DNA from 2 places in the Streptomyces sp. SAI-170 genome. Region 1 is predicted to be linked to the other one. Evidence: riboswitches for the same ligand, from Rfam matches in the RefSeq annotation. Region 1 holds a riboswitch; the other holds the start of a gene.

The links. Region 1 has a riboswitch for glycine ahead of gcvP (aminomethyl-transferring glycine dehydrogenase). Riboswitches for the same ligand answer to the same signal wherever they lie in the genome.
Region 2: linked by a shared signal. The riboswitch ahead of gcvT (glycine cleavage system aminomethyltransferase GcvT) and the one ahead of gcvP (aminomethyl-transferring glycine dehydrogenase) in region 1 are both predicted to bind glycine.

What each region holds. Positions count from the first base shown of each region.
Region 1 is NZ_JBMGQD010000001.1:7,084,145-7,094,080, reverse strand. It holds gene RKD23_RS31895 (ABC transporter permease) at 135-905, shown strand; gene RKD23_RS31890 (ABC transporter ATP-binding protein) at 1,002-2,078, shown strand; gene gcvP (aminomethyl-transferring glycine dehydrogenase) at 2,165-5,050, opposite strand; glycine riboswitch at 5,226-5,321, opposite strand; gene RKD23_RS31880 (PRC-barrel domain-containing protein) at 5,436-5,837, shown strand; gene RKD23_RS31875 (DNA polymerase IV) at 6,218-7,651, opposite strand; gene RKD23_RS31870 (MerR family transcriptional regulator) at 7,721-8,362, opposite strand; gene RKD23_RS31865 (bifunctional nuclease family protein) at 8,669-9,142, opposite strand; gene RKD23_RS31860 (MerR family transcriptional regulator) at 9,219-9,936, opposite strand, start outside.
Region 2 is NZ_JBMGQD010000001.1:2,693,463-2,703,398, forward strand. It holds gene RKD23_RS11825 (enhanced serine sensitivity protein SseB C-terminal domain-containing protein) at 1-483, opposite strand, end outside; gene RKD23_RS11830 (enhanced serine sensitivity protein SseB) at 625-1,386, opposite strand; gene RKD23_RS11835 (AAA family ATPase) at 1,455-2,123, opposite strand; glycine riboswitch at 2,296-2,389, shown strand; glycine riboswitch at 2,390-2,518, shown strand; gene gcvT (glycine cleavage system aminomethyltransferase GcvT) at 2,558-3,676, shown strand; gene gcvH (glycine cleavage system protein GcvH) at 3,785-4,162, shown strand; gene glyA (serine hydroxymethyltransferase) at 4,171-5,433, shown strand; gene RKD23_RS11855 (L-serine ammonia-lyase) at 5,495-6,862, shown strand; gene RKD23_RS11860 (MOSC domain-containing protein) at 6,888-7,430, shown strand; gene RKD23_RS11865 (NADPH-dependent F420 reductase) at 7,432-8,142, opposite strand; gene RKD23_RS11870 (zinc-dependent alcohol dehydrogenase family protein) at 8,198-9,190, opposite strand; gene RKD23_RS11875 (AraC family transcriptional regulator) at 9,304-9,936, shown strand, end outside.

The sequences.
Region 1 (9,936 bases):
GCGGCACCAGCAACCCTCACCCGGCGCCCTCCGACCCCGGCCTCCCCGACGGCAGGAGCAAGGCGCACCCCGCCCCCTCCGCCCCTCGGCGCCCCCGCACCCTCAAACCCCGCCCCCGCACCCGCACAACCCCGATCCCCCTCCCCCTCCTCATCCCGGCACTCTTCGGCCTGGCCTTCCTGCTCCTCCCCCTCCTCGCCCTGCTCATCCGGACGCCCTGGAGCACGCTGCCCGAGCAGCTGACCAGCCCGGAGGTGTGGCAGGCGCTGCGGCTGTCGCTGGTCTGCGCGACGGCGGCGACGGCCCTGAGCCTCGTCCTCGGTGTGCCCCTCGCCTGGCTGCTGGCCCGCACCGACTTCCCGGGCCGCCGCCTGCTCCGCGCCCTGGTGACCCTGCCCCTCGTGCTGCCCCCGGTCGTCGGTGGTGTGGCCCTGCTGCTGGCCCTCGGCCGCAACGGCGTGGTCGGGCAGTGGCTGGACGCCTGGTTCGGCATCACGCTCCCCTTCACCACGACGGGCGTGGTGATCGCGGAGACCTTCGTGGCGCTGCCGTTCCTGGTCATCAGCGTCGAGGGCACCCTGCGTGCCGCGGACCCCCGCTACGAGGAGGCCGCCACCACCCTCGGCGCCTCCCGTTTCACGGCGTTCCGCCGCGTCACCCTGCCCCTCATCGCCCCGGGCATCGGAGCGGGCTCGGTCCTCGCCTGGGCCCGGGCGCTGGGCGAGTTCGGCGCGACGATCACCTTCGCCGGCAACTTCCCCGGCCGCACCCAGACCATGCCCCTCGCCGTCTACCTGGCCCTCCAGAACGACCCGGCCGCGGCCATCGCCCTGAGCCTGGTCCTCCTGACGGTCTCGATCGCCGTACTGGCGGGCCTGCGGGACCGCTGGATGAGAGCACCGTAGAACCGGACAGCCCGAGGCAACCGCGGGCAGCCGCGTGAACGCCCCCACACAGCGAAACCAGGCCCTTTAAACCACAGCCCCAGGGACGACGACACCATGACCACCCCACGGACCCCGCCTCCGCCCCCGCCCCAGCCCGGCCTGGACGCCCGCCTGATCGTCGACCACGCCCCCTTCCACCTGGACGTCTCCCTCGCCGCGGCCCCAGGCGACGTCCTCGCCCTCCTCGGTCCCAACGGGGCGGGAAAGACCACCGCCCTGCGTACCCTCGCCGGCCTCACGCCCCTCACCGCGGGCCACCTCCACCTCGACGGCACCCCCCTTGAGCAGACCCCGCCCGAGGCGCGCCCGGTCGGGGTCGTCTTCCAGGACTACCTGCTCTTCCCCCACCTCACCGCCCTGGACAACGTCGCCTTCGGCCCCCGCTGCCAGGGCATCCCCAAGGCGGAGGCCCGCGCCCAGGCCGCAGAGTGGCTGGCCCGCATGGGCCTGGCCGACCACGTCGCCAGCAAGCCCCGCCACCTCTCCGGCGGCCAGGCCCAGCGCGTGGCCCTCGCCCGCGCCCTGGCCGTACGCCCCCGCCTGCTGCTCCTGGACGAGCCCCTCGCCGCACTGGACGCCCGCACCCGCCTGGAGGTGCGCGCCCAACTCCGCCGCCACCTCGCCGACTTCGAAGCGGTGGCCGTACTCGTCACCCACGACCCGCTGGACGCGATGGTGCTCGCAGACCGCCTGGTCGTGATCGAGGAGGGCCGTATCGTCCAGGAGGGCACCCCGTCCGAGATCGCGCGCCGCCCCCGCACGGACTACATCGCCCAGCTCGTCGGCCTGAACCTCTACCGCGGCGAGGCCGACGGCCACACCGTCCGCCTGGACGCCGGCCCGACCGTGACGACCACCGAGCACCTCACCGGCCCCGCCTTCGTGGCCTTCCCACCCAGCGCCGTCACCCTCTTCGGCGACCACCCCACCGGCTCCAGCGCCCGCAACCTGTGGCAGTGCGAGGTGGCCGGCCTGGAGACCCACGGCGACCAGATCCGCGTGGCCCTCACCGGCGACCTCCCCCTCGCCGCGGACCTCACCACCGTCGCCGCCGCCGAACTCGACCTGCACCTCGGCACAAAGGTCTGGGCCACGGTCAAGGCGACCCAGACGCACGCCTACCCGGCGTAAGGCAGAGAGCAGGCAGCAGAAAGGCGAGAGGCCCCGCCCCCGCAGAGCAGGGGCAGGGCCTCAGGCCTTACTCGGACCTCAGGACCTCAGTCCTCGTACGCGTCCAGCGGCGGGCAGGAGCACACCAGGTTCCGGTCACCGTACGCCTGGTCGATGCGCCGCACCGGCGGCCAGTACTTGTCGGCCACGGACACCCCGGCCGGGAACACGGCCTCCTCGCGCGAGTAGGCGTGCTTCCACTCCCCACCGAGCGCACCCGCGGTGTGCGGGGCGTTGTGCAGCGGGTTGTCCTCGGCCGGCCACTCGCCCGCGCCGACCTTCTCGATCTCGGCGCGGATGGCGATCATCGCGTCGCAGAAACGGTCCAGCTCGGCCAGGTCCTCGGACTCGGTCGGCTCGATCATCAGCGTGCCGGCCACCGGGAAGGACATCGTCGGCGCGTGGAAGCCGTAGTCGATGAGCCGCTTGGCGACGTCGTCCACGGACACACCGGTCGCCTTGGTGATCGGCCGCAGGTCGATGATGCACTCGTGCGCGACCAGCCCGCCCGGGCCGGTGTACAGCACCGGGTAGTGCGGCTCCAGGCGCTTGGCGACGTAGTTGGCGGACAGCACCGCCACCTGCGTGGCCCGCTTCAGCCCCTCACCGCCCATGAGACGGACGTACGCCCACGAGATCGGCAGGATGCCCGCGGAGCCCCACGGCGCCGCCGAGATCGGCCCGACACCGGTCTCGGGGCCGGCCGACGGCTGCAGCGGGTGGTTCGGCAGGTACGGCGCGAGGTGCTCGCGGACCGCGACGGGGCCGACACCCGGGCCGCCGCCACCGTGCGGGATGCAGAAGGTCTTGTGCAGGTTGAGGTGCGAGACGTCGCCGCCGAAGTGCCCCGGCTTGGCCAGGCCCACCAGCGCGTTCAGGTTGGCACCGTCGACGTACACCTGACCGCCGGCCTCGTGCACCTGCGCGCAGATGTCGGCGACGTGCTCCTCGAACACACCGTGCGTCGACGGGTACGTGATCATCAGCACCGCCAGCTCGTCACGGTGCTTCTCGATCTTCGCCCGCAGGTCCTCGACATCGATCTCGCCGTCCTCGGCGGTCTTCACGACGACGACCTTCATGCCCGCCATCACGGCGCTCGCGGCGTTCGTGCCGTGCGCGGAGGACGGGATCAGGCAGACGGTCCGCTGCTCGTCGCCGTTGGCGCGGTGGTATCCCCGTACGGCGAGCAGACCGGCCAGCTCACCCTGCGAGCCGGCGTTCGGCTGGAGGCTGACCTTGTCGTAGCCGGTGACCTCGGCGAGACGGTCCTCCAGCTCGTGGATGAGCGTGAGGTAGCCCTCGGCCTGCTCCTCGGGCGCGAAGGGGTGCAGCTGGCCGAACTCGGGCCAGGTGACCGGCTCCATCTCGGTGGTCGCGTTGAGCTTCATGGTGCAGGAGCCCAGCGGGATCATGCCGCGGTCGAGGGCGTAGTCACGGTCGGCGAGCTTGCGCAGGTAGCGCAGCATCGCGGTCTCGGAGCGGTGCTGGTGGAAGACCGGGTGGGTGAGGTAGTCGTCGGTGCGCAGCAGCGCCTCGGGCAGCGCCTCACCGGCGGCCGCGTCCAGCGCCTCGACGTCGCCCTCGACACCGAAGGCGGCCCAGACGGCCTGGAGCTGGTCCCGCGTGGTGGTCTCGTCGCAGGACATCGACACCTGGTCGGCGTCGACGAGGTGCAGGTTGACACCGTTCACACGCGCCGCGGCGACGACCTCGGCCGCACGGCCCTCGACGCGTGCACTGACCGTGTCGAAGAAAGAGCTGTGAACGACGTCAACACCGCCGGCCTTCAGCCCCTGCGCCAGGATCGCGGCGTAGCGGTGGGTCCGCCCGGCGATGCTCTTCAGCCCCTCGGGGCCGTGGTAGACGGCGTACATCCCGGCCATCACCGCGAGCAGCACCTGCGCGGTACAGATGTTGCTGGTGGCCTTCTCCCGGCGGATGTGCTGCTCACGCGTCTGGAGAGCCAGGCGGTACGCCTTGTTCCCGTCCGCGTCCACGGACACGCCCACGAGCCGGCCCGGCAGGCTGCGCGCGAACTTCTCGCGCACGGCCATGTAACCGGCGTGCGGCCCGCCGAAGCCCATCGGCACACCGAACCGCTGCGTCGTACCGACCGCGATGTCCGCGCCCAGCTCACCCGGCGACTTCAGCAGCGTCAGCGCCAGCAGATCGGCGGCCACGGTGACGAGCGCGCCGAGCTCGTGCGCCTGGTCGATGACCGGCTTGATGTCGCGTACGGCACCGGAGGCGCCCGGGTACTGGATCAGCACGCCGTTGATCTCACGCGCGGCGATCTCGGCCGGGATGCCCTCGCTCAGATCGGCGACGACGACCTCGACACCGGTCGGCTCGGCGCGGGTCTCGATCACGGCGATGGTCTGCGGCAGCGCGTCCGCGTCGATCAGGAAGAGGCCCTTCTTGTTCTTCCCCATCCGCAGCGACAGCGCCATGGCCTCCGCGGCCGCGGTGCCCTCGTCGAGCAGCGAGGCGCCGGAGGTCGGCAGCCCCGTCAGCTCGGCGACCATCGTCTGGAAATTCAGCAGGGCTTCCAGACGTCCCTGGGAGATCTCCGGCTGGTAAGGCGTGTACGCCGTGTACCAGGCCGGGTTCTCCATGACGTTGCGCAGGATGACCGGCGGGGTGAAAGTGCCGTAGTAGCCGAGCCCGATCATGGAGCCGAGGACCTGGTTGCGGTCGGCCAGCGAGCGCAGCTCGGCCAGCACCTCGGCCTCGGAGCGGGCGCCCGGCAGGTCCAGGGCGTCGGCGTTCTTGATCACGTCCGGCACCGCGGCGGCGGTGAGCTCGTCGAGCGAGCCGTAGCCGACCTGCGCGAGCATCTTGGCCCGCGCCTCCTGGTCGGGCCCGATGTGACGCTGCTCGAAGGGGATGCCCTGTTCGAGCTCGGAGAGCGGAATGCGCTGGGCGGTCATTGCGGAGGCCTCCTGGTCTGACGCGACCTTCGAGGGGCACCACGGCGCGGGTACCCCGACGGCCTCCCCCTCTGTCATCTCAACCTGAGAGCTTCACCGGCCGCCCGAGGGCGCCCGGCTTTCACCGTCGGTGAGAGCGGAAGCCGTCGACATCCGCCCTGCTTTCCAGAGTGACCTCGTCCGTGCGGTACGTGGGCCTGAGAGATTCCGGGGAGGATTTGCTCCTTCGGCGCCTCCGGTGACGATCGGAGGACTCTCCCGCACGGGGTCAGCAGCCGTCTGCAAGCCTACCAGCGAGCCCACCGCACGAGCCTTCGAGTGGCCGCGCACCCAAATGTGCTCTTTCGTAGTGCTTACGGATGATTTGCGACCAAGTGGAGGGCTCGTGCAGACCGACATCGATCCGCGCAACCTGATCGGCCGCAAGGCGTTCGACCGCAACGGCACCAAGATCGGCACGATCGACGAGGTGTACCTCGACGACGCGACCGGCGTGCCGGAATGGGCGGCCATACGCACCGGCCTGTTCTCCAGAGACGCCTTCGTCCCCCTGGAGCCCAGCGAGCTGATCGAGGGCACACTCCACGTCCCCTTCGACCGAGCCCTCATCAAGGACGCCCCCGACTTCGGCGTCGGCCGCCACCTCTCCCCCGAACAGGAACTCCAGCTCTACCACCACTACGGCCTCAACGTGGCCCCATCACCTCCGCCCCCCGACCGGGACTTCGGCAACGTCGCAGGCCAGGACCCCCACAACGACCACGATCCGCACACGCATCCCCAGTGACCTCCGCGCAGCCGGAGCCCCGCCCGGGCGCCGCCTAGGGGTAGTCCCCGCTGATGCAGCACGGGCCGACGGCAGGCACGAGCACGCGGAGAGCCCGGGCCAAGCGGAGACCCCGGGCCAAGCGGAGAGCCCGGGCCGAGAAGGGTGCCCACGCACTCACCATCGCTGAGCGCCACAGGCGGGCACGCACCACGCCCGGCCGCCGGCCGCCCGGCACGGACGACCGGGCACGCACCCGGCCGCCGGCCGCCGACCGCCTGGCACGGACGATTACGCGGACCGCCCGCCGCCACCGGGCAGCACAGCCGGCCCCACCCAGCGAAGGCCGACGGCCCGCGCCCCACAGCCCCAGCCCAACGCCCACGCCCAGGGCACGGCACCTACACCGCCGAAGCCCCACGAACCCCAAGCACCTCAGACACCTCAGACACCTCCGCAGCCCCCGCCACGCCCTCCACACGCTCCCCCTCTTCCACCCCCTCCCCTCCCTGGACCAACGGCAACGGCTCGGCCCGCTCAAGCGCGGGATCGTCGATCCGGAACGTCCGCACACGCCCCGGCTCCGACCAGGGCGTCTCGAACCGCACGGTGATCCGCCCGAGCCCGCTGCCCTGCACCCACCCGTGCCCGTACTCGGTGTGCCGCACGTCATGCCCGGGAGCCCACCGCCGCTCCTCGGGCTCCGCCGGCTCCCGCGCCGCCTCCTCGGCCGTCTCCTCCTCGTCGTCCGTCTCCGCCTCCCCGGCGGCCTGCGCGAACAGGTCCTCCTGCGTGAAGTCGGCCAGCCCGCTCACCCCGACGCCGAGCAGCCGCACCCCACCCGTGGTGTCGACGGAGTCCAGCAGCCGCAGCGCGGCCTCCCGCACGACCGCGGGGTCGTCCGTGGGCCCCCGCAGCGTCTCCGAACGCGTCAGGGTCGAGAAGTCGTACCGGCGCACCTTCAGTACGATCGTCCGCCCCGACAGCCCGGCCCCCCGCAGCCTGCGCACACACCGGTCGGCCAGTCGCTGCACCTCCAGGCCGATGCGCACCCGCTCATGGATGTCCACGTCGTAGGTGTCCTCGACGGAGACCGACTTAGCCTCCCGCTCGGCCACCACCGGCCGCTCGTCACGCGCGAGTGCCATGGCGTGGAGGGCGTGCCCGTGGGCCTTCCCGAGCAGCCGCACCAGCTCGTCCTCGCCCGCCTCGGCGAGCTCCTCGACGGTGTGGATGCCCGCCCGTCTCAGGTGGTCCCCGGTCGCCGGCCCCACCCCCGGCAGGGTCCGCACCGACATGGGCCCGAGCAGCGCCCGCTCGGTCCCGGGCGGGATCAGGACCAGGCCGTCCGGCTTGGCCTGCTCCGAGGCGATCTTCGCCAGCATCTTGGACGCGGCCAGCCCCACCGAGCCGGTGAGCCCTGTGACGGCCCGTATGTCCGCCCGCAGTCTCTCCCCGGCCAGCCGCGCGGACTCCCCGTCCCAGGCCGCCCCACCGGCCTCCAGGTCCACGAACGCCTCGTCCAGGCTCAGCGGCTCCACCAACGGCGACAGCGCCCGCAGCAGCCCCATCACCTGCTCGCTGATCGCCCGGTACAGCCCTCCCCGCGGAACCAGATACGCCGCGTTCGGCGCGAGCCGCCGCGCCTGCGCCATCGGCATCGCCGAGTGCACCCCGAACACCCGGGCCTCGTAGGAGCAGGTCGCCACCACCCCACGCGGCCCGAGACCGCCCACCACGACGGCCTTCCCGCGCAGGCTCGGCTTGGACGCCTGCTCCACCGAGGCGAAGAAGGCATCCATGTCGAGATGCAGGATCGTGGGCGCGGTTCTCACATCTCCGATGCTGCACCACGCCACTGACAATGGCCCCGCCCACACCCCGGGCGGAACCGACGGCAGGCGCTACACGGCCTTGTTGCGCCGCCTGGCCAGCTCGTCCGTCGGGTTGTGCCCGACCAGCGTCTCCCCGGTGTCGATCCGCTCCCCGTGCAGCTGCGACAACGCACTCTCCACGTCCCGCCACACCACACCGACGGCGATACCGAAGACGCCCTGACCGCCCTGCAGCAGGGCATGCACCTCGTCGGGCGAGGTGCACTCGTAGACGGTGGCACCGTCGCTCATCAGCGTCATGCGCTCCAGGTCACGGAACCCGCGCTCCCGCAGATGCTGCACGGCGCTGCGGATGTTCTGCAGCGACACCCCGGTGTCCAGGAACCGCTTGACGATCTTCAGGACGACGACGTCCCGAAAGCTGTACAGACGCTGGGTCCCGGACCCGTACGCGGGCCGCACACTCGGCTCCACGAGGCCCGTGCGCGCCCAGTAGTCCAGTTGCCGGTACGTGATACCTGCGGCTGCGCAGGCCGTCGGCCCGCGGTAGCCGATCTCCTCGGTCGCCATGGACGCCCCTCCGTCGCTGGGCACGACCGTAGGCCGCTTCGGAGCGTGATCGGACGCGCCGCCATGAAGCGGGTACGGACCGCTCTCCCCCGGACTGCGTCCGGTGGCACCCCCAGCCGTACCGTCGCCGCTGCTTCTCACGCCGACCTCCGTCCTTGACCTGCCCTCTCGACGGTAGGCAGTCACCAAGGGTGCGTCAACGATCGCCACACTCGGCACGCCGAGTGATAATCACCCTAGGAGTGGTTTCCCGTATCCCGTCGCGGGGAAAGGCTAGCCGAATGCGCTCCCGGGAGGCCGCAGGACGCTCTCAATCGCCGCTGGCATGTGCCGAGTCGTCCGCGCCGATACGCCACTCCCGAAGGGGCCCTCGACGCCGTCACAGCGGCGACGACACATCGTACGGCCGGCCCGGCGGAACCTCCGCCCAGCCGGCCGCACCGCGTCTCACTGGTTGCTGGAGCCGAAGTCCTCGGGCGAGATCTGGTCGAGGAACTCGCGGAACTTCTCCACCTCGTCCTCCTGCTCGTCCGGAATCGCGATGCCCGCGTCGTCGAGCACCCCGTCACTGCCGTAGATCGGCGTGCCGGTGCGCAGGGCCAGCGCTATGGCATCGGACGGGCGGGCGCTCACCTCGACGCCGCTGGCGAAGACCAGCTCGGCGTAGAAGACGCCTTCACGCAGGTCCGTGATGCGTACTTCGGTGAGCTCCTGGCCGACGGCCTCCAGCACGTCCTTGAACAGGTCGTGGGTCAGCGGCCGCGCGGGGGCCATGCCCTGCTGGGCGAAAGCGATCGCGGTCGCCTCCCCCGGCCCGATCCAGATGGGGAGGTAGCGGTCGCCTCCCACTTCACGCAGGAGCACGATCGGTTGGTTGGAGGGCATTTCGACCCGGACACCTACGACATCGAGCTCGTTCACACAGCAACCCTAGGCCGTGCCCGGGACCTTTGGGTAGTCGGGGCCCGGGAGCGGGACCCGATCGGGCCGCCGCCGCTCAGGGCAGGCGGACCCCGAGCGCGGTCTGCAACAGCGCCGCGTGCAGCTTCGTCGTGAGCCCCGCCAGCTCCTTGGTACGGGCCTCCGCATGGGTCCGGGTCTGCGGGTTGCGGTGCCGTCTGAGCGGGGCCACCACCTGGTCCACCAGACCGGCCTCACGGTCGGCCGCGGCCTTCACCATCCGCAGATGCCGCGGCTCGATACCGAACCGGCCCAGCTCGGTGACCAACGCGGCCACGGTCACCGCCTCGGCGTCGTACACCCCGTCCGACAGCGGCGTGACCAGGCCGTACGACTCCCACTCGGCCAGTTCGGCCTCGTCGATGTCGGCCGCCGCGAGCAGCTCCGCGCGCCCGATCCGGGCCACCGTCGGTCCCTCGGTGGCCTCCGGCAGCGCCTCGCCGTCCCGCTGCCGGCCGAGCGCCGGAAGCCGTACGTCCTCGCCGCGCTCGACGGCGTCCAGGTACTCGCGGATCACCTTCAGCGGCAGATAGTGGTCCCGCTGCATCCGCAGCACCTGGCCGAGGCGCTCGACGTCGCTCGCACTGAACTTGCGGTACCCCGAGGGGGTCCGCTGCGGCTCGATGAGCCCTTCCGACTCCAGGAAACGGATCTTGGAGATCGTCACTTCGGGGAACTCGTCGCGCAGCACGTTCAGCACCGTGCCGATGCTCATCAGACCACTGTCCGCGGCGGCGGTGCCGCTCCCGGCACCG
Region 2 (9,936 bases), 4.4 Mb from region 1:
GCGGTGGGCGTTCTGCGCGAGCAGGGCGTAGAACTGCGGGATCTCGATGCCGGGTTCGGCCAGCCGCAGCGGGCCGGCCGGCTGACGGTCCAGGCCCGTCGCGATCCGGCGCAGGTCGAGCCACGGGATGCCCACGCCGCCGTTGGAGGCGTGCGGGTTGAGCCAGAGGCCGTAGTGGTCGGGGTAGAGCGTGCGGGCGACGTCGATGCCCTCGACCACTTCGTAACTGCGGTTCCAGCCGCTGGCCGCGAGTTCCTGCGCGGACGTGACGCAGGGGGCGTACGCGTGGCCCCCGACCTCCATCGTGCCGTACTGGGCGTCCGGCGAGCCGGCCTGGCCGTGCCACAGCAGCATCCAGATCTGGCCGGAGGTGGGTGTCGCGAGGGCACGCAGGAGCGCCTCGTAGGCGTCGTAACGCCCCGGGGTGACCTGGCGCAGCGTGTGCTCGACCGTGCCGGTCGCGGCGGTGCCGCTCGCGCTCACTGTGTTACGCCCCTTCTTTCTTCGACTGGGTAATGAAACCAGGTTATGTCGTCCGGGGGGAGGATCGGAGGGGGCTCGGGGGCGATCCGGTCCCGTACTTCCGGAAGAAGGGTGCGCTACTTCCGGAAGAAGGGGCGGCCCCTACTTCTGGAAGAACGGGCGGACCTTGTGCTTCATCCAGTCCCCCACCGGGTCCTGGGCCACGTCCAGCAGCACCAGGTTCACCGGCCAGCGCACCGGGGTCCTGCCGAGGGCGCGGCCCAGGGCCTCCGCCGGGATCGTGCGCAGGTCGCCCTCCCACTGGGAGAGTTCGACGCCGACGAAGAGGACCGGGTCGGCGGTCTCGATCGCGGCGAGACAGCGGCGGGCGGTGAGGACGATGCCGGTGGCGTCGAACTCGGCGGAAGCCGCGGAGAGGAAGTCGACCGGGTCGTCCTGCCAGTCGGGCTCGAAGAGGCGGACCCGGCCGCCGCTCGCGGGCCCGTCCAGCGGAGTGCGCCCGGCCCGGCAGAGCTCGGCGACGGCCTCGGGCGGCAGCGGGACGCCGACCACGCCGCCCGGGTTCAGCGCGATGCCCGCCTGCGGGGGCAGACCGCGCGCGAACTCCACGGCGGGCGCGATGGCGTACGACATCGTCGGCCCGGCGCCCTGACGGAACTGCTCCTCGGAGCTGAAGACGGGCACGAAGGCCTGGCCGTCGATCTCCAGCGTGGGCAGGTCGAGGGGGCCGCTGTCGGGGCCGCCGCCGTTGGGCAGGGGCACCCACACGAAGCTGCGGCCCAGGACCTCGACTATGCGGGGGCCGGCCGACGGCACGCCCAGGGAGGCGGAGAGCACCTCCTCGAGTTCATTGCCGGGCCAACCGCCGTGCGGATGGGGGTGCGCCTGCGCCGGGAAGTCCATGTGCCGCCTACCGCCTGCCGAGAACCTGCTGAGGCTGAAAAGGCTAACCCGTGCGGGTGGCCGCCTTCTCAGCCCGTGAAGCCGATGCGCCGCAGCGTGTCCGCCGCGTCCCGGTCGAGCAGCACCGCCGAGCCGCAGCCTCGGGGCAGGCCGCCGCGCTCCGCCCGGCGCAGCAGCCGGGAGGCGGCGTGGCGGTGCCGGCGGAAGGCGTAGCGGGAGACCCCGCGGCCGCGCTCGCGCTGCCCGGCCAGGGCCTGCTCGGGCGTGACGTCCAGGAGCAGCAGGTGCAGGGTGCCGCCCCGGCGGCGGGCCTCCCGGGCCAGCCAGCCGCGCACCCAGGCCTGCGTGCCGCAGTCGTGCACGACGACGCCCTCGCCGGTGCGCAGGGCACGGCGCAGCCCGGCGTAGTGCGCGAGCCGGACCAGGGGCCGGTAGACGGCGTACGGCAGGAGGCGGGGCGTGGCCGCGTCGAAGCGGTCGCGGGTGTCCTGGGAGTCGATGCGTATGCCCGGCACCGCGCGCCGCATGAGGGTGGACTTGCCGCTGCCGGGCAGGCCGGTGATCACGACGAGGTCGTGGGGGCCGAAGAGCAGGGCGTGCGGACTGTGGCCACCGCGGTCGCGCAGGTCGCGGACGACAGGGGCGGAGGGGACCTCGCGGGCCGGGGCCGCGGCCGACGCGGGCAGCGCGAGGGCGGGGGTCGTGGTGGCGTACGACGTGGTCCTGTTCACCGTGATCGTCCTCCCCTGGGGCGGGTCGTAGGACCCTTGCCCATCGTGTGTAAAGAGACGGTAATGCGGTGCGGCCGGTGATTTCGTGTGCGTACTGCCACAGGCCGGTCACAGATGCGGCCTGCCGTGCCGGGCGGATGCGTGCAATGATGGCCCCGCCAACTGCATACCGGCCGTTTGAATCCGCGCGGGAGAGTCCCCAGCCTCGCTGGGGCGCCGAAGGAGCAAGTCCCTCCCTTGAATCTCTCAGGCCCCGTTACCGCGCGGGCGAGGCACATCTGAAAAGCGGACCGCTGATCTGCAGTGGTCCCACCCAAGGTGCAAGCCATGTCCCTTCCTGTACACCCGTTGTACGGGCGGTCATGGCGAACCTCTCAGGTTCCGATGACAGATGGGGAGGAATGACCTCGCCTGTCGTGTACTTGGGAGACGACCGACCGATGAGCAGTACCGAACTCCGCCGTACCGCGCTCGATGCGCTGCATCGTTCGCTCGGCGCGACGATGACCGACTTCGCCGGCTGGGACATGCCGCTGCGCTACGCCTCCGAGCGCGACGAGCACAACGCCGTGCGCACCAGGGCCGGGCTCTTCGACCTCTCGCACATGGGCGAGATCACCGTCACCGGCGCACAGGCCGCGGACTTCCTGAACTTCGCGCTCGTCGGCAACATCGCCGCCGTCGGCGTGGGCCGCGCCCGCTACACCATGATCTGCCAGGCCGACGGCGGCATCCTGGACGACCTGATCGTCTACCGCCTGGCCGAGACCGAGTACATGGTCGTCGCGAACGCCTCCAACGCCCAGGTGGTGCTGGACGCGCTGACCGAGCGCGCCGCCGGTTTCGACGCCGAGGTCCGCGACGACCGTGACGCGTACGCGCTGATCGCGGTCCAGGGTCCCGAGTCCCCGGGCATCCTGAAGTCGCTGACGGACGCCGACCTGGACAATCTGAAGTACTACGCCGGTCTGCCCGGCACGGTCGCGGGTGTCCCGGCGCTGATCGCGCGCACCGGCTACACCGGCGAGGACGGCTTCGAGCTGTTCGTGAAGCCGGAGCACGCCGTGGAGCTGTGGCAGGCGCTGACGAAGGCGGGCGAGGGCGTCGGCCTGATCCCGTGCGGTCTGTCCTGCCGGGACACGCTGCGCCTGGAGGCGGGCATGCCGCTGTACGGGCACGAGCTGACGGCGGAGCTGACGCCGTTCGACGCCGGTCTGGGCCGGGTCGTGAAGTTCGACAAGGACGGCGACTTCGTGGGCCGCGAGGCGCTCACCGAGGCCGCCGCGCGGGCCGAGCAGAACCCGCCGCGGGTGCTCGTCGGCCTGGTCGCCGAGGGCCGTCGCGTCCCGCGCGCGGGCTACTCCGTGGTCGCGGGCGGCGAGGTGATCGGCGAGGTCACCTCCGGCGCCCCCTCCCCCACCCTGGGCGAGCCGATCGCCATGGCCTACGTCGACGCCGCGCACTCCGCGCCCGGCACCGAGGGCGTGGGCGTGGACATCCGGGGCACGCACGAGCCGTACACGGTCGTCGCGCTGCCCTTCTACAAGCGCCAGAAGTAGTCACTGCGGGCGTTCCGTGCGTGACTCTGCGCACATCGCGCTGCTCACGCACGTTCCCGGCAGTCCCCCCGTCATCAGCACATCCGCGCGTACAGGAGAATTCAGGCCATGAGCAACCCCCAGCAGCTGCGCTACAGCAAGGAGCACGAGTGGCTGTCGGCCGCCGAGGACGGTGTGTCGACGATCGGCATCACCGAGTTCGCGGCCAACGCGCTCGGCGATGTCGTCTACGCCGACCTGCCGGCCGTCGGCACCGAGGTCACCGCGGGTGAGACCTGTGGTGAGCTGGAGTCGACGAAGTCGGTGTCCGAGCTCTACTCCCCGGTGACCGGTGAGGTCGTCGAGATCAACGAGGACGTGGTGAACGACCCGTCGCTGGTGAACTCGGCCCCCTTCGCGGGCGGCTGGCTGTTCAAGGTGCGCGTCTCGGGCGAGCAGGACGACCTGCTCGACGCCGACGCGTACGACGCCCACACCGCCGGCTGAGGAGACACATGTCCGTCCTGAACACGCCCCTGCACGAGCTCGACCCGGAGGTCGCCGCGGCGGTCGACGCCGAGCTGGTCCGGCAGCAGTCCACGCTCGAGATGATCGCCTCGGAGAACTTCGCTCCGCTCGCGGTCATGGAGGCGCAGGGCTCGGTCCTGACGAACAAGTACGCCGAGGGCTACCCGGGCCGCCGCTACTACGGCGGCTGTGAGCACGTCGACGTCACCGAGCAGATCGCGATCGACCGGATCAAGGAGCTGTTCGGCGCCGAGTACGCCAACGTCCAGCCCCACTCCGGTGCCTCCGCGAACCAGGCCGCGCTGTTCGCGCTGGCCCAGCCCGGGGACACGATCCTCGGTCTGGACCTGGCGCACGGCGGTCACCTGACCCACGGCATGCGCCTGAACTTCTCCGGCAAGCAGTTCAACGTGGTCGCCTACCACGTGGACGACGCCGGCCTGGTCGACATGGCCGAGGTGGAGCGGCTCGCCAAGGAGCACCGCCCGAAGGTGATCATCGCCGGCTGGTCGGCGTACCCGCGCGAGCTGGACTTCGCGGAGTTCCGCCGGATCGCCGACGAGGTCGAGGCGTACCTGTGGGTCGACATGGCGCACTTCGCGGGCCTGGTCGCGGCCGGCCTGCACGCCAACCCGGTCGAGCACGCGGACGTGGTGACCTCCACCACGCACAAGACGCTCGGCGGGCCGCGCGGCGGCATCATCCTGGCGAAGAAGGAGTTCGCGAAGAAGCTGAACTCCTCGGTGTTCCCGGGCTTCCAGGGCGGTCCCCTGGAGCACGTGATCGCGGCCAAGGCGGTCTCCTTCAAGGTCGCCGCCTCGGAGGACTTCAAGGAGCGCCAGCGGCGTACCGTGGAGGGTGCGCGCATCCTCGCCGAGCGGCTCACCGCGCCCGACGCCCGTGAGGCCGGGGTGAACGTGCTGTCCGGTGGCACGGACGTGCACCTGATCCTGGTCGACCTGCGCGAGTCGGAGCTCGACGGCCAGCAGGCCGAGGACCGGCTCCACGAGGTCGGCATCACGGTCAACCGCAACGCCGTCCCCAACGACCCGCGTCCGCCGATGGTGACCTCCGGTCTGCGCATCGGTACGCCGGCCCTGGCGACCCGCGGCTTCACGGCCGAGGACTTCGCCGAGGTCGCGGACGTGATCGCACAGGCGCTGAAGCCGTCGTACGACGCGGAGTCCCTCAAGGCCCGCGTCAAGGCCCTGGCGGACAAGCACCCGCTGTACCCCGGCCTGAACAAGTAAGTCCCCGGCGGGGGCACCCGGCGATCCCGGGTGCCCCGCCACCCCATCCTGAGGAGTGACCGTGGCCATCTCGGTCTTCGACCTGTTCTCGATCGGCATCGGCCCGTCCAGCTCCCACACGGTGGGCCCGATGCGCGCGGCGCGCATGTTCGCCCGCCGGCTGCGCAACGAGGGCCTGCTGCCCTCCGTCGCCGCGGTGCGCTGCGAGCTGTACGGCTCGCTGGGCGCGACCGGCCACGGCCACGGCACCCCGAAGGCGGTGCTGCTCGGCCTGGAGGGCGACTCTCCGCGCACGGTCGACGTGGAGTCCGCCGACGAGCGCGTGGAGTCCATCAAGGCGCAGGGCCGCATCCGGCTCCTCGGCGAGCACGAGATCCCCTTCTCCTTCGACGACCACCTGATCCTGCACCGCCGCAAGGCGCTGCCGTACCACGCGAACGGCATGACGATCTGGGCGTACGACGCCCAGGGCGGCGAGCTGCTGTCGAAGACGTACTACTCGGTGGGCGGCGGCTTCGTCGTCGACGAGGACGCGGTCGGCGAGGACCGCATCAAGCTGGACGACACGGTCCTGAAGTACCCCTTCCGCACGGGTGACGAGCTGCTGCGCCTGACGCAGGAGACCGGCCTGTCGATCTCCGCCCTGATGCTGGAGAACGAGCGCGCCTGGCGCACCGAGGAGGAGATCCGCGAGGGTCTGCTCGACATCTGGCGCGTGATGCAGGCCTGTGTGGCGCGCGGCATGTCCCGCGAGGGCATCCTGCCGGGCGGCCTGAAGGTGAAGCGCCGTGCGGCGACGACGGCCCGCAAGCTGCGCTCCGAGGGCGACGCGCAGGCGCTCGCCATGGAGTGGATCACCCTCTACGCGATGGCGGTGAACGAGGAGAACGCGGCCGGCGGCCGGGTGGTCACCGCCCCGACGAACGGCGCCGCGGGCATCATCCCCGCCGTCCTGCACTACTACATCAACTTCGTGCCCGGCGCCGACGAGGACGGCGTGGTCCGCTTCCTGCTCGCCGCGGGCGCGATCGGCATGCTCTTCAAGGAGAACGCCTCCATCTCCGGCGCCGAGGTCGGCTGCCAGGGCGAGGTCGGCTCCGCCTGCTCGATGGCCGCGGGCGCCCTCGCGGAGGTGCTCGGCGGATCGCCGGAGCAGGTCGAGAACGCCGCCGAGATCGGCATGGAGCACAACCTCGGCCTCACCTGCGACCCCGTCGGCGGCCTCGTCCAGATCCCCTGCATCGAGCGCAACGGCATGGCCGCGGTCAAGGCCGTCACCGCCGCCCGCATGGCCATGCGCGGCGACGGCTCGCACAAGGTGTCCCTGGACAAGGTCATCAAGACCATGAAGGAGACCGGCGCCGACATGTCGGTCAAGTACAAGGAGACGGCCCGGGGCGGGCTGGCGGTCAACATCATCGAGTGCTGAGCACGGACATCGGGGGACGCGTTCCATGAACGGCACGGTCGCTGCGGTCAGCAGCAACGGCACCTACTCCTTCACCAAGCCGAACCGGGACAGCATCACGCTGATCGCCGGCCACGGCGTGGAGGGGGACGTGCACGCCGGTACGACGGTGAAGCACCGGTTCCGGATGGCGAAGGACCCCTCCCAGCCGAACCTGCGGCAGGTGCACCTGATCCATGAGGAGCTGTTCGCCGAGGTCGCCGAGGCCGGTTTCGAGGTGGCGGCGGGACAGCTCGGGGAGAACGTCACCACCCGCGGCGTCGACCTGCTCGGCCTGCCGGTCGGGGCCCGGCTGCACCTCGGGGACGAGGCCGTCGTGGAGGTGACCGGGCTGCGCAATCCGTGCGCCCAGATCGACGGCTTCCAGAAGGGCCTGATGAAGCAGGTCGTCGGCCGGGACGCCGACGGGGCCGTGCGCTTCAGGTCCGGGATCATGAGCGTCGTCGTGACGGGTGGCGTGGTGCGGCCCGGTGATCCGGTGAAGGTGGAACTGCCACAGGGGCCGCACCGGCCTCTGGAGATCGTCTGAGTCAGCCGCGGTACTCCGGCTTGCGCTGCGGCGACGCCGCCGCCAGGGCCTTGGTGACGGCCTCCACGCCGGCGCGCAGGCCGTAGACGGGGGTGTCGGGCTCCTGGCGCCAGGAGTCGGCGAGGCCGCCCGCGTCGACGGTGTCGAAGCCGAGTTCGTCGACCAGGGCGCGGACCTTGGCCTTGGCGGCCTCGTCGTCGCCGGCGACGGGGACGGCGAGGCGGTCGGGGTCGCCGGCCGGGCGGTGGCGGTCGAGGAGGTCCTGGGCGTAGGTGCCGTTGAAGACCTTGACGACCGGGTGGCCGATCTCGCGGGCGGTCCAGGCGCTCTCGGTCAGGCCCTCGTCCTCGATGCCGGCGATGCGGCCGTCGCGCTGCTTCGGGTAGTAGTTGCCGGTGTCGATGACGGCGACGCCCTCGGCGGCGTCGTCCAGCAGGCCCTTCGGCAGGTCCGGGACCGCCTTCACGGGGATGGTGATCACGACGACCTCGGCGCCCTTGGCCGCCTGCTCGACGGGAACCGGCGTCGCGCCGGTCTCCTCCGCGAGGGCGGTGAGGGTCTGCGGGCCGCGGGAGTTGGCCACGGAGACGTCGTGGCCGAGCGCGGTGAGCCGCCGGGTGAGGTTGCCGCCGATGTTGCCCGCGCCGATGATGCCGATCTTCATGACAGACCCTTCCAGGGTTGATGCACTTGCATGTAATCGTGTGGGCATCAACCCCGGTCCGGTGCGGCCTATTCCGGGGACAGGACCGATCGGGTGACGGATCTCAGACCCGTACGACGATCTTGCCCGTGTGCGCGTTCGAGTCCATCAGCCGGTGGGCGTCCCGGATGCGGTCCAGGCCGTCGAAGACCTCGGCCACGACCGGGCGCAGCGTGCCGTCGGTGAGGCCGGAGCCGATGTAGTGGGCGGCGCGGCGGCGGCCCTCGGGGGCGCCGACGAGGGCGAAGTTGTTGTAGCCCAGCACGGTCAGCGGCCACTGCATCGGCAGCAGGATGGGCTGCTGGTTCAGCCAGCCGTAGCTGATCAGCGTGCCGTCCTCGACGGCCGCAGCGCCCAGGGCCGCGAACTCGGCGCCGCCGATGGCGTCCAGGACGATCTCGGCGCCGCGCCCGCCGGTGAGCCGCTTCGTCTCCTCGACGACGTCGGCGTCGTCCGTGACGATGACGTGCTCCGCGCCCAGCTCCAGCAGCCGCTGCCGCTTGGCCTCGGTGCGGGTGGTGACGACCGGCACGGCACCGGCCCGGCGGGCCACCTGGATCGCGGCGGTGCCGACGCCGCTGGAGGCGCCGGTGATCAGCACATGGTCGCCCGCCCGCATCCCGGCCCGCTCCACCAGCGCGCCGTACGCCGTCGAGTACGTCACCCACACCGCGGCCGCGGTCTGAGCGTCCACCCCCGCGGGGCGCGGGACCAGGGCCGTCTCCGGCAGCAGGATCAGATCGCCGTAGACCCCGTGGTCGCTCAGCTCGCGGTTGGCGGCCGACAGCACGAGGTCGCCCGGCGCGAAGGCGGTCACGTCCGCGCCGACCGCCTCCACCACGCCCGCGGCCTCGTAGCCGTTGCGGGAGCCGGGCAGGGTCGGCTGGTAGAAGTAGCCGCCGGAGCGGAAGAGCGCCTCGGCGCGGTTGAGGGCGAGCGCCTCGACACGGACGAGGACCTCGCCGGGGCCGGGAGCGGGCAGCTCGACCTCCTCGACACCGAGGACGTCCGGGCCGCCGATCTCATGAAAGAGCACTGCACGTGCGGTGATTGACATGCCGTCAACGCTAGGCAGGGCTGTGGAGACGAACCATGCCCGACGGTCTCGGTTTCCTGTCCGATCGTCTTCGCCCAGGGACGCGGCCGTGCGCTCCCGCTAGCGTTGCGGGCATGGACGTGCTCAGTGACGCGGTCGCCGCGATGCGTACCGGACGGCCGCACTCGGGACTGCGGGACAAGTACGCGCCCTGGGGGCTGCGGTTCGAGGCCGCGAGCGGCGCCGGGTTCCATGTGGTGCTGCGCGGGTCGGCCTGGCTGATGCCGGCCGAGGGGGAACCGATCGCGCTGGGGCCGGGGGACGTGGCGTTCCTCGCGCACGGGCGCGGCCACGCCATCGCGGGCTCGCTCGATGCGCCGCTGGAGGACGTGAGCCTGGACGCCGAGGGCCGCTGGCCCGCGCTGCCCACCCCGCCGAAGGGCTCGGTGCCCGACACGGTGATGCTGTGCGGCGCCTATCTGCTGGACCGCAGCCGCGCGCATCCGCTGCTGACCGAGCTGCCCGAGGTGGTGCACCTGCCCGCGCGGGTGGGGGCGTACGGCTCGCTGCGGACGGCGGTGGAGCTGCTGGGCCGGGAACTCACCGATCCGCAGCCCGGCTCGGACACGATCGTCGCCAACCTCCTCGACACCCTGCTGCTGTACATCCTGCGCGCCTGGTGGCAGCGCGAGGGCCAGCAGGACTCCGGCCACCCCACCGGCTGGGCGGCCGCCCTCGCCGACCCCGGCATCGCGGCGGCTCTGCGC